One region of the Rhizobium sp. PvP014 genome, then DNA from elsewhere that is predicted to be linked to it. Evidence: riboswitches for the same ligand, from Rfam matches in the RefSeq annotation. Region 1 holds a riboswitch; the other holds the start of a gene.

Region 1 (9,338 bases):
CCGGCGGGGTGCAGGCGGGCCTGCGCCAGATCGGCCGCGGCTTTCCCGTCGGTTCTGCCAAAGTGCCGATCGTGCCGCAGGCAATCCTCATGGATCTTCTGAACGGCGGCAACAAGGACTGGGGCCTCCATTCTCCCTATCGCGACATGGGCTACGACGCCTTATGCGCCGCCCAGAAAGGCACATTCGCGCTCGGCACAGTCGGGGCCGGCACCGGCGCTACGACCGCGACCGTCAAGGGCGGCATCGGTTCGGCAAGCGCGAAGACCGCGTCCGGGCACACGATTGCCGTCCTCATGGCCGTGAATGCCATGGGCGCCGCAACGGTCGGTGATACCAAGCATTTCTGGTCGGCACCGTTCGAAGAGAATGATGAATTCGGTGGTCTCGGCCTTCCCGCGACATTCACGGCCGACCACACGGCCCTGCGAATGAAGGGCGTGACGTTGAAGGCAACCACGATCGGCGTAATCGTCACGGATGCAGTTCTGACCAAGGCGCAGGCGCACAGGCTGTCGATCATGGCCCATGACGGACTGGCACGCGCCGTCTTGCCGGCACATCTGCCGGGAGATGGCGACACGATCTTTTCAGCCGCCACCGGAAAGGTCCCGATGGATGACATGGGCGCCTTCGCCGAACTCTGCCACCTCGCGACCCTGGTCACGGCAAGAGCCGTTGCTAGGGGTGTATTCGAGGCGACCGCGCTGCCAAACGCTAACGCCCAACCATCCTGGCGAGACCGGTTCGGCGGCTAAAAGTCTCCGAGTGCCGCTTCCAGCCGAGACCAGTCCTTCTCTTCAGGCATCCCCAGCCGTAGATCGTCCGGACGCTCGCTAAAGCGGCGAGTGATGATCCCGTGTTCGCCGAGATGCTGGAAGAGACCTTGAGCACGCCTGTCACGTATAAAACGAAACAATGACGTGCCGCCGAAGACCGGAATGCCGGCAGCGGACAGAGCTGCGTCCAGCCTCCCAGCATCTGCGCCGAGCCTGGTTCGCATAGCGGCCTGCCAATCGGCATCGGCCAGCGCTTCGGATGCCACATGCAAAGCCGGACCGGAGACCGCCCAGGGCCCGAGCCTCTCCTCGATCTTCACGGTGATATCGGGATGGCCGATCGCAAAGCCCAGCCGCAGGCCGGCCATGCCATAGAACTTGCCGAAGGAGCGCAACACGATCAGCCCGCCCTCGCCGACAGCGCCGACAACGCTCTGCGCTTCCGACACATCCATGAAGGCCTCATCGACGACGAGCAGCCCGCCCTTCGCGCGCATGATTTCGGCCAGCGCCAGAATGTCATCCGTCGACACGATCCGCCCGGTCGGATTGTTCGGGTTGACGATGACGGCGAGACTGGATGTCGCAAGATCGCCGAGATCATCCGTCTCCAGAACCTTAAAGCCTGCCATCGTCGCGGCACGCGCATGTTCCGCATAGGTGGGCGATAGAATAGCTGCCGTTCCGGTCGCTCCGACAAGACCGGCGATGATCGGCAGCAGGATCTGCGTTCCCGGCCCGGCCACGATATGAGCGGGTGACGGTGCCCGATATGCCTCAGCCGCTGCGGCCCTCAGCCTCTCGAGCGATGAAGGCTCCGGCAGACGCGCAAAAACATTGCCGGGGATCGGCGTATGCGGATAGGAATGCGGGTTGATGCCGGTCGACAGATCGATCCACGGCTCGGGCGCGTGAGGAAACAGCGCGCGCGCCATGGCAAGGTTGCCGCCATGCTGTATCGGACTGCCCAACTCAGAGATCGCCAACGTCATGTTCCTTCTCGCATTCTTCGCACTGATCACCGAGCGCATCGTCGGCTATCCGGACTGGCTGTTCAAACGCGTCGGCCATCCTGTCACCTGGATCGGCGCGCTGATATCCGCACTCGACAGAAGATGGAACCGCGAGGGCGATGATTTCGCCAGCCGCAAACGCATGGGCATTCTCGCGCTCATCGTCCTGATCGGCTGCACCGTCGCTGCGGCACTGGCGATTGCGGCCATCCTCATGCTTTTGCCCTTCGGACCGATCCTTCTCGTTCTTGCAGCAGCCAGCCTGCCTGCCCAGAAGAGTCTTGAGACTCACGTGGAAGCCGTGGCAACCGCCTTGCGCTACAACGGGCTCGACGCTGGACGCAAGGCCGTCTCGATGATTGTCGGCCGCGATCCGGAAAAGCTCGATGACGCCGCGGTTTGCCGTGCTGCGATCGAAAGCCTGGCCGAGAATTTTTCGGACGGCGTCGTCGCCCCTGCCTTCTGGCTCGGCATCGGCGGCCTCTCGGGCGGCGCGGCCTACAAGGCTGCCAATACCGCCGACAGCATGATCGGCCACCGGTCGCCGCGTCATGAAGCGTTCGGCTGGGCCGCGGCCCGGTTCGATGACCTGATCAATCTGCCGGCCTCGCGGCTGACGGCCGCGCTGTTCGTCGTGGCCGCTGTCTTCGTCAAGGACGCCTCGCCCCGCGATGCCATGCGTGCAATCCGCCGGGACGCGAAACATCATCGTTCGCCGAACGCCGGCTGGCCGGAAGCGGCGATGGCGGGTGCGCTTGGCATTGCGCTGGCTGGTCCCCGCAGTTACGGCGGCCAGATGATCGAAGCCCGCTACATGGGAGAAGGCAACCGGACCAACCTGAATTTCGACGACATTACCCGCGCCCTCAAGCTTGCGCGCGTGGCGGATGCGCTGCTGATCGGCCTGTTCGGCATTCTGGCGCTGCTCATCTGGCAATTTTGAGCAATCCGTCGATATCGAGATGCTGCTCCATATGCGCGGCAAGGCGATCGAGAATGGCATCGACATTGGCTTCGTAATTCAGGCCCGACACCGTACCGCCGAGGCGAGACAGCCAGGCCGAACGCTGCCGGTCGTCGGAAAACAATCCGTGCACATAGGTGCCGACCACCCTGCCATCCCGAGACGACGCACCTTCCGGAGTGCCGGCAATGCTCGAAAACGGACGTGAACAGTCGGCGCCGGTGGTATGACCCGTATGCATTTCATAGCCGGCGAAGGATATCCCGTCGGAGCTGACACCCTCGACAGCCTCCAGCCGCTTTGACGCCGACAGCACGGTTTCGACATCGAGAAGCCCCAGCCCTTCCGCCGAACCGGGAGGGCCCTCCGATCCCTCCGGATCCGATATCCGTCTGCCGAGCATCTGGTACCCGCCGCACAGCCCGAGAACGCGCCCGCCGCGCCTGTGATGAGCCGCGATATCCGTATCGAAGCCCGCTTCCCGCAGCGCCGCCAGATCAGCGATCGTCGCCTTGGAGCCGACCAGCAACACGAGATCGCAGTCACCTGGAATGGCCTCACCGCGCCTGACACGGATGAGCTCGACATCCGGCTCCGCTTCCAGCGGATCGAGATCATCAAAATTGGAAATATGCGGCAGGATCGGCACTGCGATACGCAGTTTCGCGCCGGGCTTGCGTGCAAACGACTGGGTCAGGCCAAGCGCATCTTCTGCCGGCAGAAGTGCTGCATCGGCGAAATGCGGCAACAGTCCGATCGACTGCCAGCCGGTAAACGCACCGATCATCCGCATGCCCTCGGCAAACAAGGCCGGATCGCCGCGAAAGCGGTTGACGATAAAGCCGTGGATCATATCAGCGTCATCGTCATCGATGACGAGTTTGGTGCCGGCGAGGCTCGCAATCACGCCGCCCCGGTCGATATCGCCGATCAGAACCACCGGCACATCGGCAGCGCGGGCAAAACCCATATTGGCAATGTCGTTCTGGCGAAGGTTGATTTCGGACGCGCTGCCGGCCCCCTCGACGAGGACGAGGTCTGCCCTGGCTTTCAGGATCTCGAAGCTCTCAAGCACCCGCGAAAGCAGCCTCGGCTTCAGAAGCTGGTATTCGGCCGCCTTGGCATTGCCCTCGACCCTGCCCTGCACCACCACTTGGGCGCCGACTTCGCTTTGGGGCTTCAACAGAACCGGGTTCATATGGACGCTGAGCGGCACGCTGGCCGCCCTCGCCTGCAGGGCTTGCGCCCGGCCGATCTCGCCGCCATCGGCAGTGACCGCAGCATTGTTGGACATGTTCTGCGGCTTGAAGGGCAGGACACTCAAGCCCCGCAGCGTCAAGACGCGGGCAAGCCCGGCAACGACCAGCGACTTGCCCACATCCGAGCCTGTCCCCTGAAACATGAGAGCGCGCGCCACCACCCGTCAGAACTCGATGCCGGCCTGGGCTTTGACGCCGGCCTTGAAGTGATGCTTGACGAGCGTCATCTCGGTCACCAGATCCGCCGCCTCGATCAGAGCCGGTTTTGCATTACGGCCGGTGACGACCACGTGCAGATCCGCCCGGCGCGCCTGTAACTGGGCAACGACCGTTTCGAGATCGAGATAATCGTAACGCAACGCGATATTGAGTTCGTCGAGAATGACGAGGCCGATCGTTTCATCCGCCATCAGTTCGAGTGCCATGCCCCAGGCCTTCTCGGCAGCGGCGATGTCGCGTTTGAGATCCTGGGTTTCCCAGGTAAAGCCCTCGCCCATCGTGTGCCAGGCAATGCGGTCACCGAACACAGCAAGCGCCGGCTGCTCGCCGGTTGACCATGCGCCCTTGATGAACTGCACGATGCCGACGCGGCGGTTGTGGCCGAGCGTCCGCAAGGCCAGCCCGAAGGCCGCCGTCGACTTGCCCTTGCCGGAGCCGGTATGAACCATGAGGAGCCCCTTCTCGACGGTCTTCTCCGCGACTTCGGCATCCTGAACCGCCTTGCGGTTTTCCATCTTGGCGCGGTGGCGCTGCTCGGTGGTCTGATCGATTTCCTTCAACGGACTGCAAGCTCCTTGGACGTGGTCGAAATTTCCTCACCGGCACGGAAACGCTCGCGGATGACGCCGGAAAGCGCGCCGAGAACGGCCCAGAAGACGAGGTTCGTCGCGTAGACGGCATTGACGAACCGCGCATGCAGTTCGATCGGCACCGCGGTGTCATGGGTCGGCGGCAACGGTGCACCGATGATGTGCGGAGCAACCAGCAGGACGACCGCCAGAGCCGCAAGAAGGGCGGAGCGGGTATAGGCAAGCAGCCCGAGGGCCAGGGCGGTGCAGACTGCCGTCGCGATCCACCAGAGCTGCCGCGGTCCGAGTTCGGCGACGGGCATGCCCGGGAGTTCCGGCGGAAGACCGAGGCCGGGTGCAAGGCTGACGGTGAGGAAACCGGCAATGCCGAACATCAACCCGCCGCGCCATCCACCAAACCCGCCGAGTGCTTCGGCAATGGCGATGGCAACCAGCGCAAAACCGATGGCAGAAAGCGCATTGGCCGCAGCCGTGTAGGCAAAGCGCTCGATCCCGTCAGCCGGCGCCCATGCCTCTTCGGCGGGATCATGCTGAGCGGAAGCCGGCGCTGCAGTGCTGGCTACCGTATTCGGAGCTGTGCCATGGCTATGTCCAGCGCCGTTGCCGCCGGCGTGTTCATAGGTCTCCGCTGCGAGAATAAGCGGCACGACGGAAAAGCTTTGCATCACGGTCATCAGGAGCCCGGACAAAAGCCCTGCGATCACCGCCGTGAGGACGATGTTTCGAAACAGCGACATTTAAGGAATTCCTCTTAGTGGCAGGGAAAGGCCAGCGAGTGGCGCGTATCGTGAGCCGCATTGTGCACAGCCTCGATATGCGAAAAGCCGACAAAGCCGACGATGAACAGGCCGAGTATGGCTGTCATGCCAAGAGGAATGATTTTCGATGCGGAAACGCTGGCTGCACCGGCAGCAGAGTTCGTAACCATGGACGTCGTCTTTCTGCCCTCCACCCGAGGACTTTCACTGTGCCTATCGTCTCCGGCAGGTCTCCTGGCTCGCGGATCGAACGCCTCTGACCCGCCTTCCCGGATGTCTCCAGTGGCATGTTGAGCAGAGACTTTCCGCTTACAGTTGCGGGGGCAGCCGCGGGTTTGACGTCAAGATATCGTCGCACCGCATTCCCTTCGATGAGCCCTCTCGGGCACCAAAGACAGGGTCACTATAGACGGTTTCCCCACACGGGCAATCGCCTTTGCGACATTGACACTGCCCTGCGACAAGGCTTAGGTGACTGCGATACGGTCCCTTGCCGGCAACGGTAGGGGCTAAGAGAGAATGCGGTGCGAGCCCGGGATCATCTTTGAGATCCCATGGTTCAATGCCGCGGCTGCCCCCGCAACTGTAAGCGGCGAGCCATCCTGCCACTATGGCCACTGGAGAAATCCGGGAAGGCAGGCGGATGGTGACGACCCGCGAGCCAGGAGACCTGCCGTTCGAAAACATGCCTTTCCGGGCGGGGTGCTCCGGAAAAGCTTCTTTCACTCTGCAGGATAGGCTTGCCTTCCTGTCGTGCACCCCGATGTTATTGACTTGGGCGGTAGTGCGACACGATGGTGATTGACGAACGAAAAGACGAGCGCGACGCGGCCGCAGACGGCCTTGCCGGCGAGCCGGATGTGACGATTTTCGTCTGCACCAATTGTCGCGAGGCATCCGACAGCGAAGCGCGCCCGGGCATCGTCCTGATGGACGCCCTTCGCGAGGCTGCCGCCGGCAAGCCGCTTTCCGTCAAACCCGTCACCTGCCTTGCCAACTGCGAAAAAGGCCCAAGTGCTGCCTTCAACCATCGCTCCGGCTGGTCCTATGTCTTTGGTCATCTGTCGCTCGACACGGTCGAGGACATCTTGGTCGGCGCGATGATGCTGGCTGACGACGAGCGCGGTTTACTTCCCCTTCGCGGCCGCCCCATGTGCCTTCGCGGCAAGGGCATGACGGCCCGCATTCCCCCATTCCAGCACCACGAGGACCTGCCTTCATGAGCGTTTCATTCGACCGCGTTCCCTGCACCGTGATCACCGGGTTTCTCGGTGCCGGCAAGACCACGCTGATCCGTCACCTGATCGAAAACCTCAAGGGCAAGCGCCTCGCGATCATCGTCAACGAGTTCGGCGATGTCGGCATCGATGGCGACGTGTTGAAGAGCTGCGGCATCGAAAGCTGCCCTGACGACAACATTATAGAGCTTGCCAACGGATGCATCTGCTGCACCGTCGCCGACGACTTCGTTCCGGCGATCGACCAGATCCTGGCCCGCGAACCGCGCGTCGACCACATCCTGATCGAAACCTCCGGCCTTGCCCTGCCGAAGCCGCTCGTCCAAGCCTTCCAGTGGCCGGATGTGAAGGCCCGCGTCACCGTGGATGCCGTCATTGCCGTGGTGGACGGTCTGGCGCTTGCGCAAGGTCGCGTTGCCGATGATCACGAAGCGCTGGAAGCGCAGCGCAGCCAGGACAGCTCGATTGACCACGACGATCCGGTCGAGGAAGTGTTCGAGGACCAGATTGCCTGCGCCGATATGATCGTGCTGACCAAGACCGACCTTCTCGACCAGGCATCGCTTGCCGCCGCCAAGGGCCGTGTCCAGGCGCATCTGCCGCGCGCGGTCAAGATCGTGCCCGCCGCAAACGGCGCCGTCGATCCGAGCGTGCTGATCGGTCTCGGCCTTGCCGTCGAGGACGATATCGAAAACCGCAAGACCCATCACGACGATGAGCTGGATCACGATCACGACGATTTCGACAGTTTCGTCATCGATATTCCAGCCGTTGCCGATGCGGACGAACTCGCTGCCCGCATTTCCGCCACGGCGGAAGCGGAAAACGTGCTGCGCATCAAGGGGTTTGTCGACGTCGCGAACAAGCCGATGCGCCTTCAGGTGCAGGCTGTCGGTTCACGCGTGAACCACTATTTCGACCGCGCCTGGGGTGCCGGCGAGACCCGCCAGAGCCGCCTCGTCGTGATCGGCGAAAAGGGGATGGACCGGGCTGCGATCGAAAAGATGCTGGCGGCATAAGAGGGCTGTAGAAGGAAAACGATGCATATTCTCGCCACCACCTCGTCGTCGCTCGACGACCTGATCGAGCCGGTCGACCTTAACCAGTCGCCGGCGGATGTGGTGGTGCTGTCTTTTTCCGGCAGTGACCTCAACGGCATCGCAGCGGGTTGGAGTAATGGCAAGGCGAGCCTCTGCCTTACCAATATCTCCGACCTGCGCCATCCGATGTCCGTCGATCTCTGGCTCGAAAAGACCGCGGCCCATGCGCGCTTCATCCTCGTGCGCATTCTAGGCGGCTACGATCGCTGGGCCTATGGCGCCGATCAGTTGTCGCGGCTGGCGAAGCGCAAGAAGATCCCGCTCGCAATGCTGCCGGGCGAATGCAGCATCAGCGATGACCGCCTGGCCGCTGCCTCGACCGTGCCCGATGCAACGCTGATGGACGTTCTCGCCTTCTTCCGCGAAGGCGGGCCGGACAATATGCAGCTTCTGGCGCGCCGCCTGGATGCCCTGGCAAACGGCGATACGCAAAGCTTGCCGACCCCGACGCCGATGCCGAAGCGGGGCTTCTACAAGCCCGGCCACGGCATCTCGACCGGCGAGGAGCTTCTGGCTGGCTTCCCGCCCCATGCGCAGCGGCTGCCGATCCTGTTCTACCGCTCCACCTTGCTTGCCAACGATGCAGCACCGATCGACGCGATGTATGAAGCACTTGCCGCCCGCGGTTTCGCACCGATGCCGATGTTCGTCGGCGGCTTGAAGGATGCAGAAACCATCGGCTTTGTCGAACAAGCGATCGCAGAGCTCGATCCGGCGGCCATTCTCACCACGACAGCCTTTGCAAGTGCGACCGACGACAACGGCGACACGATTTTCGACCGCTCAGGGATTCCCGTCTTCCAGCTGGTCACCGCAACGACTCGGCGGGACGGATGGATGGAAGGCCGCCGCGGCCTCAACCCTTCTGATCTTGCCATGCATGTCGTGCTGCCGGAACTGGACGGCCGCATTCTCGCCGGCGCGATCTCGTTCAAGGCCGGCGACAAGACGGCCGATCTCATCAACCAGCCCGAACCTGACCGTATCGAACACGTCGCAGACCGGATCGCCGCCTTCCTGGCCATGAAGACTGTGTCCCGCGCCGAGCGAAAGCTCGTCATCCTGATGCCGGATTATCCGAGTGCGCCGGGCCGCACCGGTTATGCCGTCGGCCTCGACGTGCCGCAAAGCGTTCTCACGATCCTCAGCACGCTATCGACAGCCGGCTACTCTATTTCCGATATCCCGCAAACCCCGCGCGCGCTTCTGGATCTTCTGGCCGCCAGGACAGTGCAATATCCGCTGGCAACCTACAGCCCTTCAGCTGGCATTGATTCCGCCTGGGGCGAGCCCGCAATGGATGCGGATCTGGAAGACGGTGCCTACCGTTTCCGCGCCGCGCAATTCCGCAATGTCACGGTGGCGCTTGCCCCGGACCGCGGCCGCGATGCAGACCGCCGCGCCGACTATCACAGCCC
Region 2 (9,338 bases), 840 kb from region 1:
GTCACGGTGTTCAACCCGCATCGGGTGACACTCGAGGAAGGCGGCATGAAACGCACCGATCCGGCCCAGCTCGAATTCAAGCGCCAGACGGATCCCAAGGGCCTGCTCAACCCCGGCAAGATGATCGCCTGGACGCATCCTGACTGGGTCCCCGCTCCCGGCCGCATCTTCCTTTTCAACCGATAACGAGAATTATCGACCGATGAAGGTACATGTCATTTACGCCCACCCGCTGAAGGAAAGCCTCGCCTCGCGCCTGCACGATACGGTCGTTGCGAGCCTCCTTGAGGCCGGGCATACGGTGGACGACCTGGATCTTTACGCGGAAGGGTTCGATCCGGTTCTGTCGGCGGAGGATCGGCGCGACTATCATGACCTTTCCATCAATCGCAGCCGCGTCGCGCCCTATGTCGACCGGCTGATGTCCTGCGATGCACTGGTTCTTTGCCATCCAGTGTGGAATTTCGGCTGGCCGGCGATCCTCAAGGGCTATTTCGACCGGGTGTTTCTGCCCGACGTGTCGTTCAAGCTGCAGGACGGACAGCTTTCGCCGGGCCTTACCAATATCCGCAAGCTCGCGACCGTCACCACCTACGGCTCGAAACGCTGGCGTGCGATGGTTCTCGGCGATCCGCCACGCCGCAACGCCACCCGCTTCCTGCGCGTCGTCTGCAATCCGCGGGTGAAGGTGAAATATCACGCGCTCTACGATATCAACAACGTCACCAATGAGCGCACGGAGGCCTTCATCGAGCAGGTCCGCATGTCCATGCTGCGGTTTTGAGATGAGAAAAGGGGATTTGTCATGACGGGATCGCCGACAGTCAACGCCGCCGATATTGGTGCACGTCCCCACCCGCCCCTGCCCGGCGGCAATGCCGTGGTGTTCGAAAAGGTCTCGATGACGTTCCCGGATGGAACGGAAGCGCTCTCCGATGTCGACCTTGCCATCGGACATGGCGAGTTCGTGTCGATCGTCGGCCCGTCCGGCTGCGGAAAATCGACGCTGCTGCGGATCGCGAGCGGCCTGTCGAGCCACAGTTCCGGCGATGTCTGGGTCGATCGGCAGCAGCTCGGCTATACGTTCCAGGATGCGACCCTGCTGCCATGGCGGCGAGTGCAGGGTAATGTCGAACTGCTGATGGAGCTGCGCGGTTACCCGGCCGCGAAGCGCCGCGAAATCGCCAAGGAAAAGATCGAGCTCGTCGGCCTTTCCGGCTTCGAGGCCCATTTTCCGCGAAGGCTTTCCGGCGGCATGCGGATGCGCGCCTCGCTGGCGCGGTCCTTGGCGCTCAATCCCAATGTCTTCATGTTCGACGAACCGTTCGGCGCGCTCGACGAGATCACCCGCGAACGGCTGAACGACGAGGTGATCGACCTTCATTGCCGCGAAGGTTTCACCGGCATCTTCGTCACCCACTCCATTCCCGAGGCCGTCTACATGTCGAGCAAGGTCGTGGTGATGTCGCGCCGGCCCGGCCGCATCATCGATACGCTCGACATCGGCTTTCCCTTCCCGCGCCAGCCGGACCTGCGTTACGAGCCGGAATTCTCGAAACTGTGCGGAGCGGTATCGCGTGCCCTTCGCCATGCCATAGAGGCCTGAGCGCCATGTCGGATCCTATTGTCGCCGCTTACAAATCGACGCCGCTGAAGGCGCAGGTCGAGCGCTACAGCCCCGTCCCGCTTGCACCGGCACCAAGCGTCGGCCGCCGCCTCGTCTTAAGCTTCGCACCGCCTCTCATCCTCGGCATCCTGATCGTCGCAGCCTACGCCCTGATCCGGGCCGACCTTCCAGCGCATCGCCAGTTCCTGATGCCGAGTGCGGAGGGCCTGTGGAGCCAGGCATTCGGCATTGCAGCCTTCCGCTCTGAGCTGCTGATGCGGGCGCTGACCACGATCTCCATCGCCATCACGGGACTTGCGGTGTCGATTCCCGTCGGCATCATGCTCGGCATCGTCATGTTCCGCGTCTATGCGCTGGAAAAAGCCGTCTTCCCCTATCTCGTGGCGCTGCAGTCGATCCCGATCATGGCGATCATTCCGCTGATCCAGAGCGCCCTCGGCTTCGGCTTTATGCCCAAGGTGCTGATCGTCGCGCTGTTCACCTTCTTCGCCATTCCAACGACGCTGCTGCTCGGCCTCAAAAGCGTCGACCGCAACATTCTCGAATTGTTCAAGCTGCAGAATGCCTCTTGGTGGGTGATGCTGCGCAAGGCCGCGCTGCCGTCTGCCGCGCCGACGCTGTTTGCGGGCTTGAGGATTTCCGGAAGTCTCGCCGTCATCGCCGCGATCGTTTCGGAACTGTTCTTCCTGTCCGGCAAGGGAGGCCTTGGCCAGTTGCTGATGAATGCCAAGATCGATTTCAAATACGAGCAGATGTATGCCGCACTGATCGTCGCCTCCGCCCTGTCGATCACCGTCTACCTGTCCTTCAACTGGCTCGGGAACCGGCTGTTTGCGCATTGGCACGAATCGAGCGACAGGCAACGCTGACACCGCTGTTGAACTGACCTAGAAAAAAGCAATCAGGGGAACAAACATGACAAAAAAACTGACTGCCACACTGACCACCGCCATGGCGATCGCTACGTTCGCAACTGCCTTGTCTACAGCAAATGGTGCGGCCGCCGGCGAGTTCGCCAAGACCCGCTACACGACACCGCTCGCCGATGTCTGCCCCAGCCCGTTCATCATCCAGAAGGATTGGCTGGCCCAGGCCGAGCAAGGCCCCCTCTACCAGCTGATCGGCTCGGGTGGGGAGATGACGTCGGGCCAATATACCGGCCCGCTTGGCTCGACCGGCATCGAGCTGACCATTCTTGAAGGTGGCGGCGGGCTTGGCATGGGCGATGGCGAGACCGCCTATTCGGCGCTCTACATGGGCAATTCCAAGGCCGGCGTCACACCGCATCTCGGCTATCAGGAACTGGACAACGCCTTCATCTTCTCTAAGCGCTTCCCCGTCGTCGGCGTCATGGCACCGCTCGACATCGCCCCGACGGTTCTCCTGTGGGACAAGGCTACCTATCCTGACGGCTTCAAGTCGATCGCCGATCTCAAGACCTTCTCGGAAAGCGGCAAGGGCAAGATCTACGTCTCGACCACTAAGCGCACCTTCGGTCTCTATCTCGTCGAGCAGGGCATTCCCGCAGACGTGTTCGTCGAGGGCTATCGCGGTGACGGCGAGAATTTCGTCACCAACAACGGCACATGGCTGAACCAGGGTTTTGTCACCAGCGAGGTCTACAAGTTCGAGCACGGCAACAACTGGGGCAAGCCGATCGGCTACCTCAACATGAACGACCTCGGCTATCGCAACTACACCGGCATGCTCTCCGTCGCGACCACGAGAATGGAAGAGCTGGCGCCGTGCCTGGCAAAGCTCGTGCCGCTTCTGCAGCAGGCAACTGCCCACTATGCCAAGGATCCGGCCGAGGCAAACAAGGTGATCGTCGACTTCAACACTGCCGGCCATGCGGCCAGCTGGTGGAAGACGGCGCCGGAGCTGATGGCCTATGCCGCAAAGACGATGGTCGACACCGGCATTATCGGCAACGGCCCCAACGCGACGATCGGCGATTTCGACATGGACCGCGTCGCCGAGATGCTCAAACTGGTCAAGCCGCGTTTCGACGAGCGCGCCGACCCGGATGTGAAGCCGGATCAAGTGGTCACCAACCGCTTCATCGATCCGTCGATCGGGCTGAAATGAGCGTGACCCTGCCGAGAACGACCGCAACACTGCTGGATGGCGAAGCCCTCGCCGCCCGGCTGAGGCGCGAGATGGCAGCAGAGGTTGCCGGTCTCCGCGCCCGGGGCATTGCGCCGAAGATGGTGACGGTGCTGGTGGGAGATGATCCAGCCAGCGCCACCTATATCGGCCGCAAGCATGCAGACTGCGTCGAGGTCGGTATCGAGGCCATCGACCTGCGCCTGCCCTCGGATACGACCACCGAAGCCCTGCTAGACCAGATTGCCGCCGTCAATGCCGACCCCGCCATCCATGGCCAGATGGTGCAACTGCCGCTGCCGCCTGACATCGACGAGACACGGGTGATGACCGCCGTCTCGCCGGCCAAGGATATCGACGGCCTGCATCCGCGAAACCTCGGCCTCCTTCTGGCGGGAAAGCCGGGGCTCCTGCCCTGTACCCCGGCCGCCATCCTCGCGCTTTTGCAGGACAATGCCGTTCCGCTCGCCGGCCGGCGGGTCGCCATCATCGGCCGCGGCCAGCTCGTCGGTCGCCCGCTTGCCATGCTTCTTTCGGCCAAGGGAATCGATGCGACGGTGACGCTTCTACATAGCGCCTCTCGGGATATCGCCGAGGACATCAGGCGCGCCGACATCGTCATCGCCGCGCTTGGCCAGCCCGGTTTCGTCACCGCAGACATGGTCAAGCCCGGTGCCGCCGTCGTCGGCGTCGGCATCAGCTACGGCACAGATGGATCGATGGTCTCGGACGTCGCAGCCGATGTCGCCGAGGTCGCAGGCTGGGTAACCCCGCCGCAGGGTTCGGTCGGCGCGCTCACCCGTGCGATGTTGTTGCGCAACCTGCTGCAGATCGCCGCCGACTAGACTGGTTCACATCAGGAACTGGATATGCAGCCGGCCGTGATGCGGCGATGTCGAGACATGGGCTTCAACGCCGAATACGTCGGCGATCATCTTCTCGGTCAGAATATCGGTGGGCGAACCGCAGGCGACCAGGCGTCCTTCGGAAAGAACGGCGATCACGTCGCAGAACCGGGCGGCGAGGTTGAGATCATGGATCGCGACGACCGTCGTCAGCGGCAGCTCCGAGACACGCCGCAGGATGTCGATCTGGTGCTGGATGTCGAGATGGTTGGTCGGTTCGTCGAGGATCAGCACCGACGGCGACTGTGCGAGCGCCCGGGCCAACTGCACGCGCTGACGCTCGCCCCCCGACAGCGTATGCCAGAACTGCTCGCGGCGATCATCCAGCCCGACGCGGACCAGAGCCTCGGTCACGATCCGGTCGTCCTCTTGCGTCCAGGGCGACAGCGCCGACCGGTATGGCGTGCGTCCAAGCCGGACCACGTCGATGACGGTGACATTTGCTTCGGTTGCCGAATGCTGTTCGACAACGGAAACGCGCCGGGCGAGCTCGCGTCGTGCGAAACCGCTCATCGGCTTTCCGTCGAGCGTGACCTTGCCGGCGGCGGGCGCCCTCAGACCCGCCAGCAGTCGGATCAGTGACGACTTGCCGGAACCATTAGGCCCGATCAGCCCGAGCGTCCGGCCCTCATCGACCGAAACCGTGACGCCATCGAGGATGACCTTGCGTCCGGCAAGCCAGCTCACGGCAGTTGCGGCCAGGACCGGGGCGGATACGGGATCGGATGTCATGCGACCCTCCGTGCCCGATAGAGAATGACGCAAAAGAAGGGAACACCGACCAGCGCCGTCACCACCCCGATCGGCAGGATCTGCGGTGCGATGACGATGCGCGAGACGATATCGGCGAGCACCATGAACAACGCACCGATCAGCGCACAGGCAGGCAGAAGCCGGATATGGCCGGGACCGACGATAAACCGGGCCGCATGCGGAATGACGAGCCCGACAAAGCCGATCGCACCGACCATGCTGACGATCGTCGCTGTCATCAGCGCCGTGACGAGCAGCAGCACCACGCGGACCCGTCGGACCGCGATGCCGAGCGACCGCGCCGCATCCTCGCCGAAGGTAAACGCGTCGAGCGCCCGCGCATGCCAGATGCAGACGATGAGCCCGACGGTCACCACCGATGCGGCGAGCGTCACCTCCGGCCAGCGGACGCCGGCAAGGCTGCCGAGCAGCCAGAACATCACGCTGCGCGCCTGTTCGGCATTGGCAGACGTCGAGACGATGTAGGAGGTCAGCGCATTAAACAATTGCGAGGCGGCAACGCCGGCCAGAATGGTCCGGTCCGCCGTCTGGCGTCCGCTCGACAGCATCACCACGAAGACAAAGGCGATCAGCGCGCCGACAAAGGCTCCGGCGGAAAGCGAGATCGCGCCCGCGCCAAACCCGAGCAGCATGACGCTGACCGCACCGGTCGATGCTCCAGCCGAAATGCCGAGAACATAGGGTTCGGCCAGCGAGTTCCGCAGCAGCGACTGCAGGATCGCCCCCGACAGCGCCAGTCCGGCGCCGCAAAACGCCGCGACAAGTGAGCGCGACAGGCGATAATCCCAGATCACCGCTTCCTGGATGCGCGGCAAGGCCACGGCCGTAAAGCCGAGCCGGTTCGTCACCGCCGCAATCGTCGTCTCCATGGGAATGGTCATCTCACCGATCGCCACCCCGGCAACGATGGCGACGAGAAGCGCTGAGAGCACCAGGAACACGCCTGCGGCACCCAGCGCCCAGCGTCCGATACGGGATCGCGTCACTTGGGGCGCCTGGGCAGGTCGGGCAAATTCGGCTCATCGACGATGGCGGAAACAGGGAAAGATATCATCTCCCGCCGCACCCTAATTCGCAAGGCCGAAGGACTGGATGCCCCGGGCGAGCGTCTCGATGCCCTCGATCGTGCGGATCGTCGGGTTCATCGACTGGGCGTCCATCATCACGAAACGCTTCTTTCTCACCGCATCCAGCTGGCTGACGACGGGATCAGTCTCGAGAAACTTGATCTTCACGGCAGGATCATCCGCGGCATAGCGGCGACGGTCCATGGTGGCGACGACGATGACGGAGGGGTTGGCCTCAGCAATCGTTTCCCAGCCGATCAGCGGCCATTCTTCTTCCGTCGTCACCACATTGCGGGCGCCGATCGTCTCAAGGATATAAGCCGGTGCGCTGTTCTTGCCCGCGATAAAGGCGTCGCCCTTGGTCTCTTTGCTGGAATACCAGAAGACGATCGGCAGGTTCTTTAGCTCAACGCCCTTGATCGATGCGACGGCTGCGGCTTCGCGCTGTTTCAGGTCTGCGATCAGAGCGGTGCCCTTGTCCTCGACATCGAAGATCTTCGAGAGCTCTGAAATCTCGCGGTAGATCAGGTCCATCTTGAACAGTTCGTTGCGAACGCCGTCACCGCCATCGACATTGGTCTTGGCGACGCAATCGGCGGGCGAGACATAGGTGTTGATGCCGAGATCGGAAAACTGCTCGCGCTTGCCGACCGATCCCATCGGCCCGACATGCCACTCGAACTCGGCAGCGACCAGATCCGGTTCGAGACTGACGACCGATTCAAAGCTCGGGTCGTTGTCGGCAAGCCGTTTGATCTTCGAATCCACCTCGGCATAGGGCGCAAGCACCGGCCCGACCCAGACGGCAGTGCCCGCCACCTTCTCGGCCAACCCGAGCGAATAAAGCACTTCGGTCATGCCCTGCCCGATCGAGACGATCTTCTCGGGCGCCTTGTCGAACGTGACGGGGCGGCCGCAATTCTCGATCGTCAGCGGGTAGCTGGTCGGTGCGGCAAAGGCGAATGTGGGAAGTGCCGCAACTAAGGCGGCGATAAGCCCTGACTTCATGTCCTGTCCTTTGGTGATCGGAAAAAAGGGCAGGACGAGGCCGCAGAACGGCTCGACGTCGACATGGCGCACGAGCGCATTGCTTGCGTCATAATCATCTCCCTGCCGGAACCCCTCGTCCGGTGTTGGTTGTCCATGCCACGGCAGGTCTCCTGACTTGCGGCTCGAACGCCTTCCATCGCCTTCCCGATCGGATGATCAGTGGTATCGATGGCTGGCTCGCCGCTTACAGTTGCGAGGGCAGTCGCGGACTTGGCCCGAAAGCCTCACCGCATTCCCTTTTTATCTGCGATTGCAGAACCGTAGCGCCCCAACTGATAGGGAACACGCCGGTGCTTGTCCAGAGCGATCCCCGCGCGATCTCTGCCGTTGCTGAGTGTAATAGTATAACATACCAATTTACGCAACGGTCTATTTTGGATTGGTCGCGACCTTTGTGAGGCGTTCAATTCAGGGATGCTGTACATTAAATCGCGATCACATCGCCCTCACCCTACTCCTGCCTCTTTGGCCTGACAGCGCTCTGGTCTATGACCTTGCGGACAGATAGCCTGCGGGGCGATTCGCCGTCCTTCTGGTATGGGACGACCGGAAGGAGCTGAAGGAGACGAAGATGACGGATATTAAGAGCGGCTTGACCGAATTGAAACCGCAGATAACCGTGATCGGTGTCGGAGGCGGTGGCGGTAACGCGATCAACAACATGATCACGGAAAATCTCCACGGCGTGGAATTCATCGCCGCCAATACGGATGCCCAGGTTCTGGCGACATCCAAGGCGTCGCGCCGCATCCAGCTGGGTGCTCAGGTGACCGAAGGTCTCGGTGCTGGCTCGCTGCCGGATATCGGCCGCGCGGCCGCCGAAGAATCGATCGACGAAATCATGGATCATCTCGCCGGATCGCATATGTGCTTCGTCACGGCCGGCATGGGCGGCGGAACCGGAACCGGCGCTGCGCCAGCGATTGCACGCGCGGCACGCTCTGCCGGCATCCTGACGGTCGCGGTTGTCACAAAACCCTTCTCGTTCGAAGGACACCGCCGCATGAAGACGGCCAACGAGGGTATCGAAGCCCTGCGTGAAGCCGCCGATACGGTCATCGTCATTCCGAACCAGAACCTGTTTCGCATTGCCGACGCCAAGACCAGCTTTGCCGACGCGTTCATGATCGCGGACCGCGTGCTGTTTTCGGGCGTCAGCTGCATCACCGACCTGATTGTCAAGGAAGGCCTGATCAACCTCGACTTCGCCGACGTGAAATCGGTGATGAAGGGCATGGGTCGTGCGATGATGGGAACCGGCGAAGCATCCGGCGATGGCCGCGCGCTGATCGCCGCCGAAGCTGCAATCGCCAATCCGCTGCTCGACGACATCTCGATGAAGGGCGCCAAGGGCGTGCTCATCTCGATCTCAGGCGGTACCGACATGACACTGTTCGAAGTCGATGAAGCTGCGAGCCGCATCCGTGACGAAGTCGAAGCCGAGGCCGACATCGTCGTCGGCGCGATCTTCGACAAGAACCTCGACGGCAAGTTCCGCGTGTCGGTCGTCGCAACCGGCCTCAACGGCAACCAGCAGGGGTCTTCATCCCCGACTGCACAGTACTAAGACCAGTCTCAGCCAATAAAAAAACGCTCCGTGGACATCCGCGGAGCGTTTTTTGTTTGTCGGACCCGAAGCCGGTCAGCTTCTCGGCTTGAGGTTCTCAGGATCGTAGAGCGGCTTGTAACCAACCGCTGCGACTTCCACCGGGAACGCCTCGTTGAAATAATCCACCGTCAGTTTCCGGCCGACCTGGCAATGCGACCAAGGCAGATAGGCGAGCGCGATATTCTTGCCGATGGTCGGGC

Evidence for each region. Region 1 has a riboswitch for cobalamin ahead of J3A65_RS17425 (CbtB-domain containing protein). Riboswitches for the same ligand answer to the same signal wherever they lie in the genome.
Region 2: it holds a riboswitch for cobalamin, as region 1 does, so the genes downstream of both, J3A65_RS13430 (ABC transporter substrate-binding protein) here and J3A65_RS17425 (CbtB-domain containing protein) in region 1, are expected to answer to the same signal.

What each region holds. Positions count from the first base shown of each region.
Region 1 is NZ_JAGIOT010000002.1:2,657,476-2,666,813, forward strand. Features, by position in the region: gene J3A65_RS17395 (P1 family peptidase) at 1-758, shown strand, start outside; gene cobD (threonine-phosphate decarboxylase CobD) at 755-1,771, opposite strand; gene cbiB (adenosylcobinamide-phosphate synthase CbiB) at 1,770-2,735, shown strand; gene J3A65_RS17410 (cobyric acid synthase) at 2,719-4,176, opposite strand; gene cobO (cob(I)yrinic acid a,c-diamide adenosyltransferase) at 4,180-4,794, opposite strand; gene J3A65_RS17420 (CbtA family protein) at 4,791-5,561, opposite strand; gene J3A65_RS17425 (CbtB-domain containing protein) at 5,576-5,752, opposite strand; cobalamin riboswitch at 5,789-5,990, opposite strand; cobalamin riboswitch at 6,049-6,275, shown strand; gene J3A65_RS17430 (DUF1636 family protein) at 6,377-6,805, shown strand; gene cobW (cobalamin biosynthesis protein CobW) at 6,802-7,839, shown strand; gene cobN (cobaltochelatase subunit CobN) at 7,861-9,338, shown strand, end outside.
Region 2 is NZ_JAGIOT010000002.1:1,814,021-1,823,358, forward strand. Features, by position in the region: gene J3A65_RS13390 (FAD-binding oxidoreductase) at 1-186, shown strand, start outside; gene J3A65_RS13395 (NAD(P)H-dependent oxidoreductase) at 203-784, shown strand; gene J3A65_RS13400 (ABC transporter ATP-binding protein) at 806-1,606, shown strand; gene J3A65_RS13405 (ABC transporter permease subunit) at 1,612-2,496, shown strand; gene J3A65_RS13410 (hypothetical protein) at 2,543-3,715, shown strand; gene J3A65_RS13415 (tetrahydrofolate dehydrogenase/cyclohydrolase catalytic domain-containing protein) at 3,718-4,578, shown strand; gene J3A65_RS13420 (ABC transporter ATP-binding protein) at 4,585-5,370, opposite strand; gene J3A65_RS13425 (iron ABC transporter permease) at 5,367-6,398, opposite strand; gene J3A65_RS13430 (ABC transporter substrate-binding protein) at 6,480-7,487, opposite strand; cobalamin riboswitch at 7,612-7,807, opposite strand; gene ftsZ (cell division protein FtsZ) at 8,101-9,096, shown strand; gene J3A65_RS13440 (FAD-dependent oxidoreductase) at 9,172-9,338, opposite strand, start outside.